3 regions of the Paenibacillus sp. SAFN-117 genome follow, and region 3 is predicted to be linked to each of the others. Evidence: riboswitches for the same ligand, from Rfam matches in the RefSeq annotation. Region 3 holds a riboswitch; each other region holds the start of a gene.
What was found. A riboswitch is a leader RNA that binds a small molecule or an ion and turns the genes downstream of it on or off. The one in region 3 is predicted to bind cobalamin.
Positions count from the first base shown of each region.

Region 1: it holds a riboswitch for cobalamin, as region 3 does, so the genes downstream of both, ACTHRH_RS14115 (ABC transporter substrate-binding protein) here and nrdI (class Ib ribonucleoside-diphosphate reductase assembly flavoprotein NrdI) in region 3, are expected to answer to the same signal.
Region 2: it holds a riboswitch for cobalamin, as region 3 does, so the genes downstream of both, metE (5-methyltetrahydropteroyltriglutamate--homocysteine S-methyltransferase) here and nrdI (class Ib ribonucleoside-diphosphate reductase assembly flavoprotein NrdI) in region 3, are expected to answer to the same signal.

Region 1 is NZ_JBQCLK010000020.1:589-6,534, reverse strand. It holds gene ACTHRH_RS14135 (Lrp/AsnC family transcriptional regulator) at 145-636, shown strand; gene ACTHRH_RS14130 (aminotransferase class I/II-fold pyridoxal phosphate-dependent enzyme) at 651-1,832, shown strand; gene ACTHRH_RS14125 (aspartyl-phosphate phosphatase Spo0E family protein) at 1,938-2,201, shown strand; gene ACTHRH_RS14120 (hypothetical protein) at 2,339-2,878, shown strand; cobalamin riboswitch at 3,036-3,223, shown strand; gene ACTHRH_RS14115 (ABC transporter substrate-binding protein) at 3,574-4,617, shown strand; gene ACTHRH_RS14110 (FecCD family ABC transporter permease) at 4,619-5,653, shown strand; gene ACTHRH_RS14105 (ABC transporter ATP-binding protein) at 5,659-5,946, shown strand, end outside.
Region 2 is NZ_JBQCLK010000011.1:79,525-85,470, reverse strand. It holds gene ACTHRH_RS09360 (STAS domain-containing protein) at 180-533, shown strand; gene rsbW (anti-sigma B factor RsbW) at 530-982, shown strand; gene ACTHRH_RS09350 (sigma-70 family RNA polymerase sigma factor) at 979-1,758, shown strand; gene ACTHRH_RS09345 (hypothetical protein) at 2,001-2,294, shown strand; gene ACTHRH_RS09340 (thiamine diphosphokinase) at 2,323-2,985, opposite strand; cobalamin riboswitch at 3,172-3,363, shown strand; gene metE (5-methyltetrahydropteroyltriglutamate--homocysteine S-methyltransferase) at 3,528-5,822, shown strand.
Region 3 is NZ_JBQCLK010000002.1:22,314-28,259, reverse strand. It holds gene ACTHRH_RS02215 (KamA family radical SAM protein) at 1-243, shown strand, start outside; gene ACTHRH_RS02210 (PsbP-related protein) at 491-1,621, opposite strand; gene ACTHRH_RS02205 (DUF4261 domain-containing protein) at 1,998-3,029, shown strand; cobalamin riboswitch at 3,218-3,415, shown strand; gene nrdI (class Ib ribonucleoside-diphosphate reductase assembly flavoprotein NrdI) at 3,669-4,049, shown strand; gene nrdE (class 1b ribonucleoside-diphosphate reductase subunit alpha) at 3,982-5,946, shown strand, end outside.

The sequences.
Region 1 (5,946 bases), on a different contig from region 3:
GTAAACGAGGTCGGTGCAGCGTTCAAAATTTTCATCCCCGATGGTGACTGACAGGACATGCAGGTTTGTGTTATTTTGCTTTGCACGTTCTGCTCGTTCGTTGTATAGTGGAACTATCATTTTTTAACTGGAGGGGGCCCGCGAATGAACAAACTGAAACTGCAAATTCTGGAATTGCTCAAGGAAGATTCCAGAATAGGCGCCGATTTGATTGCGACCATGCTGGGGGCGAAGCAAGCGGAGGTGGAAGCCGCCATCGCCGAGCTGGAAGAGGAGAAGGTCATTGTCAAATACGCGACAGTGGTGAACTGGAGCAAGGTCAACGATGATAAAGTGACGGCCCTGATTGAAGTGCAGATTACTCCGGAACGGGGGCACGGCTTCGACGCAATCGCCGAAAGAATTTACTTGTATCCCGAAGTGAAGTCCGTATACTTGATGTCGGGAGCCTATGACCTGCTGGTTGAGGTGGAGGGAAGAACGCTTAAGGAGGTCGCCTCTTTCGTCTCCAACAAGCTTTCGCCGATCGACCGGATTTTATCGACGAAAACTCATTTTATTCTGAAAAAATATAAACAGGACGGTATTATTTTCGAAGACAACGACGAAGATCACCGTCTCCTGATTTCGCCATAAAGGAAGTATCCGTTATGACCAAGCAAAAGGAAATGCATCAATACTTGTCACCGCTTGTCCGGGAAATCCCGCCTTCGGGCATCCGTAAATTTTTCGACCTTGTCAGCGCGAGCAAAGACATAATTTCACTTGGAGTTGGGGAGCCCGATTTCATCACTCCCTGGCACGTCCGCGAAGCAAGCTTTTATTCCCTGGAAAGGGGCAAGACGCAGTACACTCCGAATGCCGGACTATATGAGCTCCGCGAAGAGATAGCCAATTATTTGCATACCGGATTTCATCTGACGTATGAACCGAAGGACGAAATCATTGTTACGGTCGGGGGCAGTGAAGCGATCGATCTCGCTCTGCGGGCGCTTATTACGCCGGGCGATGAAATATTGATCCCCGAACCCTGCTATGTGTCCTATTCGCCCATTGCTTCGATCGGGGGAGGAATTCCGGTCGGTATAGAGACATTCGCCAAGGATCAATTCAAGTTGACGCCGGAATCGCTGAAGGCGAAGATCACTCCCCGTTCCAAGGTGCTTGTGCTCTGTTACCCGAGCAATCCGACGGGAGGAATCATGACCCGGGAAGATTGGCTGCCGATTGCCAAGCTGGTAGAAGAGAACGATCTGATTGTAATTTCCGACGAAATTTATGCGGAATTAACCTATGGTCAGAAGCATGTCAGCTTCGCATCGCTGCCGGGCATGAAGGATCGTACCATCCTCGTCAGCGGATTTTCCAAGGCGTTCGCCATGACCGGCTGGAGAATGGGATACGCTTGCGGTCATCGGGATCTGATTCAGGCGATGCTGAAAATTCATCAATATACCGTCATGTGTGCTCCCGTCATGGGCCAAGTGGCCGCAATAGAGGCGCTTAGATACGGTTTGGAAGAGAAGGACCGGATGGTCGAATCCTATAATCAGAGACGCAGGCTGGTAGTACGGGGCTTCCGGGAAATCGGTCTGGATTGTCACGAGCCGCAAGGGGCCTTCTACGCCTTCCCCTCGATCCAATCGACAGGACTGAGCTCGGAGGAATTTGCCGAGAGGCTCCTGCGGGAAGCAAGGGTGGCTGCTGTGCCGGGCAATGTTTTCGGATTGGGAGGCGAAGGGTTCATTCGCTGCTCTTACGCCACGTCTGTAAGCCAATTGAATGAAGCGTTGGATCGGATAGGCAAGTTTTATGAGAAGCTGCGGAAGTAATAATTTTCCATGGGCCAGATTTCTTTTTGCGCCTAAATATGGTATTGTTTAAAGTAGAAGAAAAGCGTTATTCTTTCTCTTCATGCTACCAAAGGGGGAATGATTATGACTGCTGCTTACCTGAATTCGGCTCCGTATCACAACCTTTTGCTTCGGGAGAAGGATTCGCATTTAAGATGGGTGACCGAACCCGCCAAGCCATCTAACGCTCTGCTTGTTCTGGAAGAAGAGATTCGGGTTTTGCGCATGCAGATGGAGCAGATGTACATGGAAGAACCTTGTTTCAACAATTCCTCCATATTGGAGATTAGCAGACTGCTGGATAAGAAAATAAACTTATATCTGGAAATGATAAGAGCCGAGGGCTGATAAGCCCGGCTCTTTTTTTCCTGCTTAATGGACAGAAAGCGCCCCCATAGAGAGAGTATAATCTCGCTAAAACGATTTCTTCGGAACAGACTCTGTGCTATCATAGTTTTGATGCGACTTTAGTGGGGGGAGAAACGTTGAAAGCGAAGCTGGGAATAGCATGGAAGCTAATCGCGGTGCTAGTTTTGGTAGTGGTGCTGAGCGCCTGTGGAAGAGAGAGAGCGGATGTCACCATCTTCATTCTGCCGCCGGGGGGAATGGACTCCTCTGTAGCGGAAACATTGGAGAATTTCGTTCAGGACAAAGTAGGGGAAACCATGTCCGTGGATCTATTCTCCAGTCCGATCTTCGACCTTAACAAGCTGATGGTCGAAATCGCCGCCGGGGATAACGACATCATGGTTCTTCCGGAAGAGCAATTCAAGGTGTTTGCCGAACAGGGAGGCCTGCCGGGTATGGACGATCTGTTCCGTCCGGAGGATTATCCCGAAGGGGTGCTCGAAGCGCCGAATGACGAGGGCAAGCTTGAGAAAAAGCTGTACGGAGTACCGGTGAGCAAAACGGAATGGCTGCAATCCGTCGGCTACAAAGGGGCGGAAATGTATGCCTTTATCCACCCTCGGGCCAAGGATAAGGACAAGGCGGCGGAAGTGTTGAAGAAAATAATGGAATCCTAGCATAGTACGCAATTGTTTTTGAGCTGATAGATTCTGCGAAGTCATGCAGTATCGCATGTATCGTTGTAATCCGTTAACGGTAGATAATAATAGACTTGTAACTTGGGGGCGCTTCCCCTATAATCTTCTAAGAGAATATAGCTTGAATAATTGAATGGACATGTAATGCCTGCAGGTCCCGCGAACGCCATCCGCGTCCGGGTTAAAAGGGAAGCCGGTGCAAATCCGGCACGGTCCCGCCACTGTAAAATGGGAGAGTCTCATTAGGCCACTGTTGAATCCAACGGGAAGGCGAGATTTACCAACCCCATAAGTCAGGAGACCTGCCTGCAAGGTGAAGCTGAAGAAATCCTTCGAGGAAAAGGAAACCGGCTGATCAGGATGATGGGGTTCATTTGTTATCCCCTTGGATCGCTGCGCCATTATGCCCTCTATCGAACGGATGGAGGGCTTTTTTCATTTAAAGCGCGGCCAGAAAAAAGCAAGTCCCTGTTCATCAAATTTTACTGCATATAGCGGTTAGACCTTTAAAAGGATTGTCATAGAAGATTTCGTGAGTCATTTCACGATGTTCTTCTTAGGGCTGCATCATAGGTTCCGGGCGAACGGCCCGGGGGCACAGGGAAGTCATTCATCGTTTCAGGCTCTTTCTCAAAAAAAAGAATAGGCGCTGTAGACAAAAGGAGAGGAAGACAATGAGTCAAGGACGGACCGCAAAGCAGATGATGCGGACAATGACAGCTCTGCTTCTGATGGCCATGCTGGCTGTCGGGCTGCTGGGCTGCGGAGACAAGCAGCAGGACCCGAAGGGCATGAGCGATCCGGCTAAAGTGCAGGACGAGAAGGGTAAGGAAAATCAGGCGGATGGTGATAAGAAGCCTGATTCGGGGGATAAGTCTGACGATGGGAAAGCGAAAGCCGGACAAACCGAATATCCGATGAAAGTTACGGATGCTTCGGGGACGGAACTGACATTCGATAAAGCTCCTGAACGGATTGCTTCTCTGGCCCCGAGCGAGACGGAAACCTTGTTTGCGATAGGAGCGGGAGATCAGGTTGTCGGCGTGGATCAATGGAGCAACTACCCCGAGGAAGCGGCGGCGAAGCCGAAGATCGGTTCTTTGGAGACTAACCTGGAGGCTCTTCTGGCCACGGAACCGGACTTGGTGGTCGCTGCAAGCAGCAACAAAAAGGTCATTGATAAAATTCGCGAAATGAATGTTCCGGTCTATTTCTCCGCACCTAAAACTTTGGATGAAGTGATCGAAAAAATCGAGACGATGGGCCTCATCATGAACAAGCAGGAAGAGGCCAAGAAGGTGGCCGAGCAGATGAAGGCCGACCGGCAGAAAGTCGTAGACGCCGTCAAGGATGCACCGGCCAAGAAGGTCTACATGGAGTTCTCCCCGGGCTGGACCGTGGGGGAAGGGGAGTTCATGGATGAGCTGGTCAAGCTTGCCGGCGGAACGAATATAGCCGCAGGGGAGAAAGGCTGGTTCCCGATCGATCCGGAGAAGATCATTCAGGCTAATCCGGAAGTCATTCTGTATGCCGAAGGCGGAGGAATGGAATCGATTCTCGAAGAAATCAAGAAGCGTCCGGGTTGGGATCAAATCGATGCGGTCAAGAACGGAGCTCTATATCCGATTGATAAAGATATTATCAGCCGGGTAGGTCCGCGTTTGACGGAAGCGCTGCTTGAAGCGGCCAAGGCGATTCATCCGGATCTGGTGAAATAAGATGAAAGCGAAGCTGTTTGCTTATGGAGGAGGAGCCCTTATGCTCCTCCTGCTTTCCGTTACACTGAGCTTATCCTTCGGCTCGGCCCAAGTGCCGATAGGCGATGTGTGGAGGATTCTGTTCCATGCCATCCCGGGCATAGGAGATTCGATCCAGCCCGACTGGTCACCGTCCGATGAATCGATCATTCTGAAGGTCCGATTATCGAGAGTTGTGCTTGCCATCCTGGTAGGAGCATCGTTAGCCATAGCGGGGGCGGGCTTTCAAGCCGTACTGCGGAATCCGTTGGCTGATCCCTATACGCTTGGAGTCGCTTCAGGCGCCTCGGTGGGGGCGGCTTTCATCATTCTGTTCGGGCTGCAGACCTTTATCGGCCAATGGTCCATTCCGGTCGTTGCCTTTACTACCGGGATGACGACCCTGTTCATCGTTTACAAGCTGGCCAGCACCCAGGGGAAATCGCAGCTGGAAACCCTTATTTTATCCGGGGTGGTCGTGCAGGCTTTTCTCGGGGCATTCGTATCCTTCATGGTTTCGCTGTCCGGAGAGGTCGTGAACGAAATCCTATACTGGTTAATGGGCAGCCTCTCGATGCGGAACTGGGATTATTCCCTGCTGCTGCTGCCTTATTTGGGAGTCGTTGTGGTCATTCTGATCGGCTTCAGCCGGTCGCTGAATCTGCTGGCCCTGGGCGAACGTCAGGCAGCACACCTGGGAGTGCACGTGGAAAGGACCAAGCTGATCGTGCTGGTAGTCTCCACCTTGGTAACGGCAGCGGCGGTATCCGTATCGGGAGTCATCGGCTTCGTCGGACTGGTCGTGCCTCATCTGGTCCGTTTGATCGTAGGGCCCGATTACCGGATCATCATTCCCATCTCGACCATTGTCGGCGGTATTTATGTGCTGTGGGCCGATACGATAGCTAGAATCGCCCTGAGTCCGAGGGAGATCCCGCTCGGTGTAGTAACCGCCATTATCGGGGCGCCATTCTTTGCTTATCTGCTGAACAAGCATAAACATAAGAGCCGGGGGTGAATCCGATGATTGAAGTGAACGGTGTGAATAAAGCATATGGGAAAAAACAGGTGCTGCAGGATATCGGATTTCACGTTGCCCAGGGGGAGTTCTTCGGCATCATCGGGCCGAACGGCAGCGGCAAATCCACTCTGCTTAAGCTGATTTCCGCTCTGGAGCCGGCGGATACGGGAGCCATCAAGCTGGACGGCCGCGATGCGCGTAGCTACTCACGCAAGGAGCTGGCCCGCTGGATGGCCGTACTGCAGCAGGACGCTCTACCACCCATCGGCTTTAAGGTGCGAGAAGTGATC
Region 2 (5,946 bases), on a different contig from region 3:
AAAAGGAGGAAGAAGGCAGAAAATTACTATAAAAATTTACAGCCGCCCTGTTTCAAGCGACGTGAAATTCGTGTATATAATTATTGTCGGATTGTTTTGACGAAGGGAAATTTTTCAAGTGCATTAAGATGAAAAGTGTGGGGAAACAAAACTTCTAGCGGCATGGGAGGAAAACAGGCATGTATCCAGAGAAGAAGTTTAACATTTACAAGGAAGTGATGGCGGACGAAATCGTGGTGTACCTTAGCGGAGAATTGGATTTATCGGTAGCTGCGGAGATGCGTTCCGATCTGGAGCCGTTCATTAATCAGACCAAAAGAGCACTAACATTAAATCTTAAAGATTTAAAATATATCGACAGCACCGGCATAGGAATTCTGGTTTCCATCTTAAAAACCCGGGATGCGCTGCAAGCTCCTTTCGGAGTGGAGGAAATCCCGCCGAAAATTAATCGGTTGTTCGATATTACGGGAATTTCACAATATATTCACCCGATAGAGGGATCATCGGAAAGGAAAGAAGAAATCATATGAGCGACTTCCAAAATCACAGCGTCAGTTTAAAAGTTCCGGCAGACGCGGAATTTATAGACATTGTCCGGCTCACCCTGTACGGAATTGCATCAAAATGGGGATTTTCTTACGAAGAAATCGAGGACATGAAGGTGGCTGTGGCCGAAGCCTGCAATAATGCTGTTCTGCATGCCTATCAGGGAGAAGAGAAGGGGCAGATGGAAATCAGGTTTGAAATGCGGGAAGACGGCATTCGAATCAGCGTCAAGGACGAAGGAAGCAGCTTTGACTATGAGCAGAAAGAAAGCCAGGCCGAATCTCTGCATGACAAACCGTTAAGCGAAGTTAGCGAAGGGGGCTTGGGCATCTTTATGATGCAAGCACTCATGGATGAGGTCCAGGTGCATACACAATCCGGAACGGAGGTTATACTGACCAAATTTCTCCAAAGGAAAGAGGAATTGGCATGAAGCCAGAGCAAGCCACGCAAGACCCCAACAATAAAATAGCGGCTATACTTCAATACCAGCAGACGGAAGACAACGAGATAGCGACTGACCTGCTGCTCCATTACGAGCCTATTGTCAAGATGGCCGCCGGGAAAATGTCCCGGAACCGCCCCGACCTGTATGAGGATTTGTATCAGGTTGGGCAGATGGCTTTGCTGCGACTTTTCAAGCAGTACGACAGCACGCTCGGGATCCAATTTGAAGCCTATGCGATGAAGAGTCTGATCGGACATATGAAAAATTATTTAAGAGACAAGTCGTGGTACATTCAAGTTCCCCGGCGGATTAAGGAAAAAGGGCTGATGATTCAACAGGCGGTTGATGAGTTGACTATGAAGCTGGAGCGATCCCCGAACGTAGATGAAATTGCGGAATACTTGGAGCTGACGACGGAGGAGACGATTGAGGTGCTGGCCGGAAGGGAATGCTATAATTACGTTTCGTTGGATACTCCTCTGGCTAACGATGAAGGAAGCGCAACCATCGGTGATTTGATAGGCAGTGATGCGGACGACTTCGGAATGGTCGAGAAAAGGCTGGATCTGAACGAAGCGCTGCTTCTTCTGAAGGAAGAAGAGAAGAAGGTGCTGATGCTCGTCTTTAACGAAGGGCAATCGCAGAGGAGTATCGCCCAGGTGCTGGGAATCTCCCAGATGAGCGTATCCCGCATTCAGAAGAGAGCGATAGAAAAGCTGAAACAATATTTGAACGGACATCAATCATTGGTGGACAAGTAACAAGACACGTCATGGGGGAATGGCGTGTTTTGTGTTTTTTTGCACTGTTGTGGGGATTTACAGAGTTCCCTGCATGCGACTGCAGAGAAAAATGGGTGAAACAGATTCGACGAAATCGATTATAATGGGGATAAGGCTTTCAAGGATCCGATAAATACCGATAAATACTATTCATTCTGTCTATAATAGGAATAAAAATCCGGATCTGGCAAAAGGGCCGGTTAAGAAAGGATGTTGCTTCAATGGGCGTTAAATTCGGCCGAGAGTATGAGGAGATTATTGAAGAATTGACCGGAGCCATGTCCGGTGTAAGAAACTGCAACGAGCTGTTCGAGATGAGCGAAGAGGATTGGCGGGAGATGGACGAGCAGGAGCGGAAGGATTGTATAACGACATTAGCCGATGATATTTTTTATGGCTTGGGCGCGGAGCCGACGATGAGCTTCGGTTCCTGTCAAATTGTCTACGACCGGGACAATCACCTGATCAAAATTGCCGCAGAGGAAAAGGTCGTTCATATTATCCGGTTAATTTAACCGTTTACCGGGATGAGAAAAAGGAAGCCTAGTCTTCCTTGCTGCGGATGACCAGAAGCTTCCCTTCGGTAAGTGTAATGCGACCGGTATCAGCGGTCAGCACATTGCTGATTCCTAACGACTGGCCGGTCTTAAGCTGCGCGTCACACAGCGGGTACAGAAACCCTTCGAGGGTGATGCCTCTTACTTCTTCTGTGAAAGGAATAAGGGAAAGATAGGCGTATTCATTGCGATGGACAATCCATTCATCGTCTATAAGCGTGATTTCGTTATATGCATCCACGATTTTGCAAGGAACGCGGGCTTCCAGCCCTTTGGCCAGCAGTTGAAGGTTGGCCATGGAATGGTCAAGACGGGAACCCATGACGCCGACCAGGACGATTTCTTGCGGGTGAAGAGCCAGCGCTTCGTTGAAAGCCATCTCCGTATCGGTATAATCCTTCATGACCGGATCACATTCTACCCAGCGTTTGCTTGATTCACGGATCCGTCCGATCTCTTCGGGGCGAACGGAATCGAAATCGCCGATCGCCAGATCCGGGCTGTACCCATGCTGTACCAGGAAGGCCGCTCCCCGGTCTGCTCCAATCAGAATGTCTCCGCGTCCAATCTCGCGAAGGGCCCAGTCCCCCAAGCTTCCGCCGCTTACGATAACAACAATTCCGCCTGTCTTAGAAGATATGGCGTTCACAGCGCACCTCCTTCTGACCTTGATTTTCACTGAAACTAACGTATCATACGAAGGAAGACTTGAAAAGTGCCAATAAGGCTGGAGAGAGTGTTCCCGCTTTATTGCAGGCTGGACACCACTTAGAAAGATTAAGCTTGATAATATATACGAGTTGTTGTATGGTTATTACCAAGTCGCATTATTCCAATTGAATAAATGGGAATAGGTGCTTGTAGGCTATGCCTTGCAAGCTTAAAAGGGAATTCGGTGTAAGTCCGAAGCGGTCCCGCCACTGTAACAAGGAAGTCGCAGCAAGAACGCCACTGGTCGACAGACCGGGAAGGCAGCTTGTGATGATGATCTTGAAGCCAGGAGACCTGCCTGTTCCAACAACACTAAATGAAACCTACGGGAGATAGGCGGGTGTTAATTAATGTCCAGTTACCTGACATAGCTGGGACATTTTCGCCATTCATTCTTTTTCATTTAGGCGGGAATGTCCTTTTTTTGTTGCATGGATACGCGTTAGAAGGGATTTGAAAGTGAGAGAGGAGAAGAAGACGATGAATACGGAGAAGAGAAATGGGCTGACCAGCGGAAACCTCGGTTATCCGCGGATTGGCGAAAACAGGGAATGGAAGAAGCAGTTGGAGGCGTATTGGGGAGGCAAGCTGGAACAGGAAGAGCTGCTGGCTTCGATGAAGGAGATCCGTCTTAACCACTTGCGCAAGCAGCGGGAAGCCGGGCTGGATTGGATTCCGGTTGCCGATTTTACTTTATACGACACTATGCTGGATACCGCCGCCATGTTTGGGCTTGTGCCGGACCGGTTCGATTACACGGGGGGCCCCGTTCCGCTGGAAACTTATTTTGCCATGGCACGGGGCAACCGTTCGGCGGCAGCTTGCGAAATGACGAAGTGGTTCACTACAAACTATCATTACATCGTCCCGGAATTCGGCGAGCGCACACCTTCGCTTGTAGATAACCGGATTCTTGCCCTCTATAAGGAAGCGAAGGAAGAGCTGGGCATCGAAGGCCGGCCGGTTCTGATCGGTCCCTATACCTTCCTGAAGCTGTCCAAGGGATATGACCGCACTCGATTCCAGGAGGTTATGCAGAGCCTGCTACCGGCGTATGCCCAGCTTCTGCAGGAGCTGGAGCAGGAAGGAGTGCAGTGGCTGCAGATGGATGAACCGGCCTTGGTTATGTCGGTGACGGACGAGGAAATGCAGGCCGTTCGGGATAGCTACCATTATCTTCATTCGGCGGCGCCCCGGTTGAAGCTTCTGCTGCAAACCTACTTCGATTCCGCCGAGCGTTACTCGGAATTGGTGGCCTTGCCGGTACAGGCGATCGGACTGGATCTGGTATCCGGCCGCACCCGGCATTTGGACGCTCTAGAGCAATATGGATTCCCGGAGGATAAGCTTCTCGCTGCGGGTGTTGTAGATGGCCGGAATATATGGCGCACCGATTTGGATGACCGGCTGCAGCTGCTGGAATCCATCGCCCGCAAGGTGCCTTACGAGCGGATGATCATCCAGCCGTCCTGCAGCCTGATGCATGTGCCGATCAGCCTGGCGGCAGAGACGGCGCTGCCCCCGGAGCTGAGGAATGCGCTGGCCTTCGCCGATGAGAAGCTGGAGGAAATTGCGCTTCTGGCAAAAGCGATATGTCTGGGGGCGGAGCAGGAAGAGGTGAAGACTCGATTGCAAGCGAGCCGTGAGGCTCTGCGGGCATTGAAGGCATCGCCTCTGAGAGCGGCTCGGGCCGGTCAGCCGGCGGAGGCGATTCTTGCAGCGAAGACAAGGACGCCGTTCGCGGAACGCCGGAAGGAGCAGCAGAAGGCTTTTAATCTGCCGCTTCTGCCGACGACTACGATCGGCAGCTTCCCCCAGACGGCGGAGGTTCGCAGGGGAAGACGACTGTGGCGCAAAGGTGAGTGGACGAAGGAGCAGTACGACCGGTTTATCCGTGAACAGATTCGCGAATGGATAGCCATTCAGGAGGAGATTGGCCTGGATGTGCTCGTACACGGGGAGTTCGAACGAACCGATATGGTGGAATTTTTCGGCGAGAAGCTGGCCGGCTTCGCCTTCACCGCCAACGGCTGGGTTCAATCCTACGGCTCGCGCTGTGTGAAGCCCCCGATTATCTGGGGCAATGTCGATTTCGTAGCGCCTATGACGGTGGAAGAGACGGTCTACGCCCAATCTCTAACCTCCAAGCCGGTTAAAGGCATGCTGACGGGGCCGGTGACCGTGTTGAACTGGTCCTTCGTGCGTGACGATATTCCGCGCAAGGAGGTAGCCGAACAACTGGCATTAGCTTTGAGAAGTGAGGTCGAAAGTTTGGAACAGGCCGGTATACGCATGATCCAGGTCGACGAGCCAGCACTCCGCGAAGGGCTGCCGCTTAAGGAAGAAGACCGCGAGGAATATTTGGAATGGGCTGTGGGGGCATTCCGGCTGGCGACATCCGGAGTGAAGGACAGCACTCAGATTCATACCCATATGTGTTACTGCGAATTCAGCGATCTGATCGATGCTATCCGCCAGTTGGACGCTGATGTGATCTCTATCGAAACCTCACGCAGCCACGGAGAGCTTCTCGAAGCGTTCGAGACCGACACATATGATAAAGGAATAGGGCTGGGCGTCTACGACATCCACAGTCCCAGGGTGCCATCCGTTGACGAAATGACCGGCCTGATTGAGAAAGCTCTGCGGGTGCTGCCCGCTTCGCTGTTCTGGATCAACCCGGATTGCGGGCTGAAAACCCGGGCCAAGGAAGAGACGGTCCAATCCCTGAAGCATATGGTTCAGGCGGCCCGCCAAGCCCGCGAAGCTTTGTAGCCTATTCATTATTGCGCCGCAGTTCCAGCCGTCGGCATCAGAAAAATAACGAAGTCTTCGAAGGTGCTTCGAAGACTTCAACGGCTTTTATCAGCAGCGAGCAGCGGGCTGGTCCACAAATTAT
Region 3 (5,946 bases):
GGCAAAATTGAAATTTTGGCGATTCAGGACGGCAAAGCGTATTTGAAATATCACCAATCCCGAGAGGGGCATTATGGCCGGTTTATGGTATTGGATTGCCCTGACGATGCGGCCTGGTTCGATGATTTGCCGGGCAATGAACAGTATTGGGAGAAGCCCAGGAAGAAAACCGATCAGGTGGTCTCTGTCAATGAGCTCCCCGACATGCCGCAAAGAAGGAGAGCAAGAGTAGCCCAGTCATAATTAATATAGCAGTGATATGAATACGAAGGCGTTCTGTGCTCCGGACTGAGGCAGGCGCCTTCATCGCGTTTTCGGAGCCGGGATTAATCTTCCACCCGGAAAAAAGAGCGAAGGGGTGTTGGTACGCCCCTTCGCTCCTGCTAATGATTTAATAAGTGCCATTGCTTGATAAATTCCGCGGACTGCCGGATATCGTGCAGCCATAAATGCTCCCGCATCGATTCCGAAAGCTCACCGGTTAGTGTAATTACTTCTTAACTTTAAACGTGTTGGTTGCGTCGATATAAGTTTGCTTGTTATCATCCATTTTATTGGCATTCGTCCAGAAAATTACTTGGTGGAAGCCGTTTTCGGATTCTACCAGTGTAAACAGATAAGCGATCTTGACTTTATCCACTTCTCCCCGGACTTCAAACTGGATGCCTTTGTTACCGTTAATATCTGTTTCAACAGGATCGGAATGGACGGCGTTGCCGATGAGAGAACCGTCTGTCTGCATGGACATAATCAAATCGTAGTATTCTTGCAGCGTAAATCCGTCGTCGAAATCTGTCTTGGGCTCGTTAAGAACCATCAGATAGTTCTCGTTTCCTGCAGAGAGATTAAGGGCTTGGAGGTCGGCTTCGTCGTTCAGCCCATTAGCTTCCGTCCAGCCGCCCGGCAGTGTAATTTCCGTCAAGTCTGCACTATCGGTAAGTACGACATCCTTGCCGCTCGTTTTGGAATCCGAACCGTTCCCGGCCGTAGTTTCAACATCATCTTTCAGAACCCGGAAAGAATTAATGACGTTAGTAAATTCTTCCTCGTACTCATCATAGCGTTCATCCAATGTCCAAGCAGCCAATTGATAGAAACGGTTGCCTTTCTCCAGGTATGTAATCAAATAACGGACTTTGATACCGGTAATCTCGGCCGAAATAACGGCTTGTTTTGCGGGGATGCCGTCAATTTGAATATCTTTGGTTTCACTGATTTTTGTATTTTCCGCGGTCATTTCGATGTTCTGATTAGCAACGGTCATGAAATCATCAAGCGTAGTATCGTCAGCAAATTCCGATTTAGCGAATGGAACAGCAATCACGTACTTTTCTTTCACAAGGTTGGCTGCGCCCAGAATGGCCTGCGCGTTTAGCGAGTCATTCTCTTTCCAATCCTTAGGAACAGTAATTTGCACGCTCTCGTCCTTGCTCTTCAGCTCTTTCCCGTCCGCCGCAGGCTTCTGGCTGGCCGTCGGGGAAGCCGAAGGCTCGGTGGATGCCGTAGGACTTGGCGAAGGGTCGGTTGTTGTCGGTGGTTTGTTATCCGAACCGCATCCGGACAAAATTCCCGCTGTTAGGACGGTAGTTGCCAACAGCACGTTCCATTTTTTCTTCATCATCGTACTTAACTCAGCCTTCTTTCTATAAATTGATAAATTAACAACATTTAATACTTTACCTAAAACTGCAAAAAAAAGAAACAGTAAGTTTGAAAAAAGTTATGAAAAATTATTTAACGGCTCCCTGATTATGAATAATTTAGCAGAGGTGGAGACGGATGAATGGCAAAATGCAAGCGGATGTGCTATATGTAGTTTCGGGGCATGAAACGATCCCTGAAGCCGGGGCCGGACCAAGGAGCGGGCTATAGCCTTGCCAATGGGATGGATAAGGCTCCGGAACGGTATCCGTCAGGAATAAGAAGGCTGCAAAGCGGATGTCGGGTGACGGTCCGTTAGAAAAAACATCAGGATAGACAGGAGGAATTTAATGATAATGGGCTGGTTAGATCTATTTCGCAAATGGAGCAAAAGCAAAGAGCAAGTGACGGAGGAAGCTCATGAACCCGCAGAAGCACCGGTGAAGCAGGAGCAGGAGCAGGAGACGATCGTGAAGTCCAAAGAGGAATTCCCCGGCTTCGCTCCTGTATGGATGGTGGAACTTCTGTACCGGCACAAGCCAATTCTGAATCAAGAACGGTTATACGCAAAGATGCAGAAATATACCGGGGAAGCCAGGCTCGACGAACATGCTCCTAAGGGTGCGCGGGATCGGGATCCGGTCGTATCGGAGGCCCATTCCGGCGAGCGGACGCGGCAAGATTTCGAACCTCTCTTATTCTATCATTCCAACTATATGGTCCAATACCGCGATGGAGTCGTTCCTGCGCAAACTTGTATCTTACCCTCTGAGCGTCCGCCGGAAGCGGCCTTGTATGAAGCTGCACTGCAGCAATCGTGGCATTGGCCGGATGCCCGCCAAGTGGTCGGAGGCTGCCGTTATTCCTTGCTGCTGACCGATTTCTGCGCGGAAGGACTGAACTATAAAGAAAGATTGAAACTGTTTCAGAGCGCTCTGTGCGCTCTTCTGGAAACGGCGCCTTGCGAGGCCATCTATTGGAAAACAAGCGGCAAGCTCGTTCAGCCCGAGGAATATTTACGGGCAATTTCTGAAGGGGAATGGCTGCACGGGGCTATGAACGTGCGATTATACAAGGCGGAAGGGGACGGGACAGGCCAGCCGGAAATGCTCGTCGATACATGCGGTCTTGCCGCGATGGGGGTGCCTGACCTGCAGTGTCATTTTACCGGTCTTGATCCGAATGAAGTAGCCACCATACTCGTCGATCTCGCCTATTATTTGTATGAAAGGGGCGACATCATTCGAGACGGGGAAACGATCGGTTCCGCAGAGAGCCAGCGTTGGCGCTGCGAGCATCAGCACTCGTTAAATGAACCGCGAAGGCGTGTGATCGACCTCAACCCGGGTGAGCCTTATTCCGCAGGAGGGCAGCTTCATGGCCGTTAAAGAGACGGCTGGAATAGCAGGAGAATTATTTACCTCAACGGCGATGTCCGTTATGTAAATCTATGAAAATATAAATATGCCAAAATGCCTCTTGATTGTTACAGAGAAACATTGTATATTACGTTAGGAGACTATATTTAGTGTTCATCTTCGACGACAGATACTAGATATAGAGAGTTAACTGAATATAACAGATAGAGAAGAAGGTGTCAGATTTGACTTAATAGGGAATCCGGTGTGAATCCGGAGCTGTCCCCGCAACTGTAAGTGCGGATGAAATGAGCATACCACTGTATAGGCAGCGTCTTGGGGCGGGTCTATACGGGAAGGGCTCAAAGTAGGATGAAGCACAAAGCCAGTAGACCTGCCTTCTATCTCTGCAAGTTTCGCATCTTCGGGGAATGAGAGGTTGAAACGACACGGAGCAGAGCCCATTTTATGGCTCTGTAGCTTTCATGCTGTCGTTTTTGGCCCACCACCGGCGGATGGGCCATTTTTAATGCATTGGAAGTTCTAAATTCCGGGGCTTGGCGGAGTTAATTGCTGCCAGCCGGCATCCTGCTATCACATTTTACTTCAAAAGTGGATAGGTAGATTGCTATGGAACGACCCCGAACGTGGATGCCCATGGAGGTAGCTATGCTTATCGTATTTGACTCTAAGACAGGAAACGTGAAACGGTTCGTGAACAAATTGGAGCTGGAATGCGTTCAAATTACGGAAGGGTTAACCGTCGACCAGCCCTATGTGCTGATTACTTATACTACGGGTGTGGGGCAGGTTCCGCAGACGACCCTGAAATTTCTGGAGGAAAATAGCCGGTGGCTGCAAGGGGTTGCTTCCAGCGGCAATATGAACTGGGGAGCCCGTTACGGCTTGGCCGGAGACCGGGTGGCCGAGATGTACTCGGTGCCTTTGCTGATGAAATTCGAGCTGAGCGGCACGAACAAAGATGTCGAGCGATTTAAACAGGAGGTCAATCAAATTGTCCACGCAACTTTCCAATTGGATACAGCTTAATAATGAAATTATGGTGCTTAAGGACGGCAAATTCCAGTTTGACAAAGACCGGGAGGCGGCCCGAAGCTATTTTGTCGATTATGTGAATCAGAACACGGTTTTCTTCCATGATCTGAAAGAGAAGATCGATTATTTGATCGAGCACGACTATTATGAGAAAGAGCTGTTCGACAAATACGACTTTGCCGAAGTGAAGAGCTTGTATGAGGGGCTGTATGCCCGGAAGTTCCGCTTTCCGTCCTTTATGAGCGCTTTTAAATTTTACAACAATTACGCGATGAAGACGAATGACGGGACCAAGTTTCTGGAGCGGTATGAAGACCGGATTGCGGTCGTAGCGCTGTTCCTGGGCAACGGCGATATGCAAAAGGCGAGGGAATATGCGGATCTGCTGATTTCTCAGGAATATCAGCCGGCTACGCCCACGTTCCTGAACGCAGGCAAAAAGCGGCGCGGGGAGCTGGTCAGCTGCTTCCTGCTGGAAGTGGATGATTCGATGAACTCGATCGGATTCGCGATCAATTCGGCTCTGCAGTTAAGCAAGATCGGCGGCGGTGTCAGCCTCAATCTAAGCAAGATCCGTGCGGCCGACGAACAAATTAAAGGGCTGGACGGCAAAGCAAGCGGAGTTCTGCCGGTTATGAAGCTGTTCGAGGATGCCTTCTCCTATGCGAACCAATTGGGCCAGCGTGACGGCAGCGGGGTCGTTTACCTCAACCTGTTCCACGCCGATATCCATGAGTTTCTGGATACGAAGAAGATTAACAGCGATGAGAAAATCCGGATCAAGACGCTTTCCTTGGGCGTCGTTGCTCCTAATAAATTTTTCGAATTGGTGGAGCAGGATAAAGACATGTACCTGTTCTATCCGCATACGGTTTATCGTGAGTACGGAATGCATCTGGACGATATGGATATTACGGAAATGTACGACGAGCTGGTCAATAATCCGAATATCCGCAAGAAGAAAATCGTCGCCAGAGACCTCATCATAAAAATTGCGCAAATTCAGATGGAATCCGGCTACCCATACATAATGTTCGTCGATAACGCCAATGAATATCATGCCCTCAAAAAAATCGGCCGGGTGAAGTTTTCCAATCTGTGCAGCGAAATCGCCCAGCTTAGTGAAGTATCCACCATTAACGATTACGGGGTAGAGGATGACATCCATCGCGACATTTCCTGCAACCTGGGATCGCTGAATATTGTGAATGTGATGCAGAACAAGCGGATGAGGGATACGGTTCATCTGGCCATGGATGCGCTGACCGAGGTGAGCGACCGCACCAACATTGCCATCGTTCCTTCTGTCGCCAAAGCTAACCGGGAGCTTCATTCCGTCGGCTTGGGGGCCATGAACCTGCACGGATTTCTGGCCTCGAACAAAATTCCGTACGAATCGAAGGAAGCGATCGATTTTGTACGCACCTTCTTCATGATGCTCAACTTCTATTCCCTGGAGCGGTCGATGCTGATTGCCAAGGAAAGGAAGGAAACGTTCAAGGATTTTGAGAAAAGCGAGTATGCGAACGGAGCTTATTTCGACCGGTACTTGGATAATGATTATTCTCCGCGCACGGATAAAGTGAAAGCATTATTTGAAGGCCATGTGATCCCGACCAAGGAAGATTGGCTCCGCTTGAAGGAGCTGGTTCAAGAGCATGGAATCTATCATGCCTACCGGATGGCCATTGCCCCGACAGGGTCGATCTCATACCTTCAATCCTCCACCGCGTCTATTGCGCCTATCACGCAGAGAATAGAGGAGCGCGAATACGGGGATTCCAGAACGATTTATCCGATGCCGTTCTTGAATGAGGACAATTTCTTCTATTATAAAGAAGCTTATGATATGGACATGTACAATCTGATAGACCTCGTTGCCGAGGTGCAG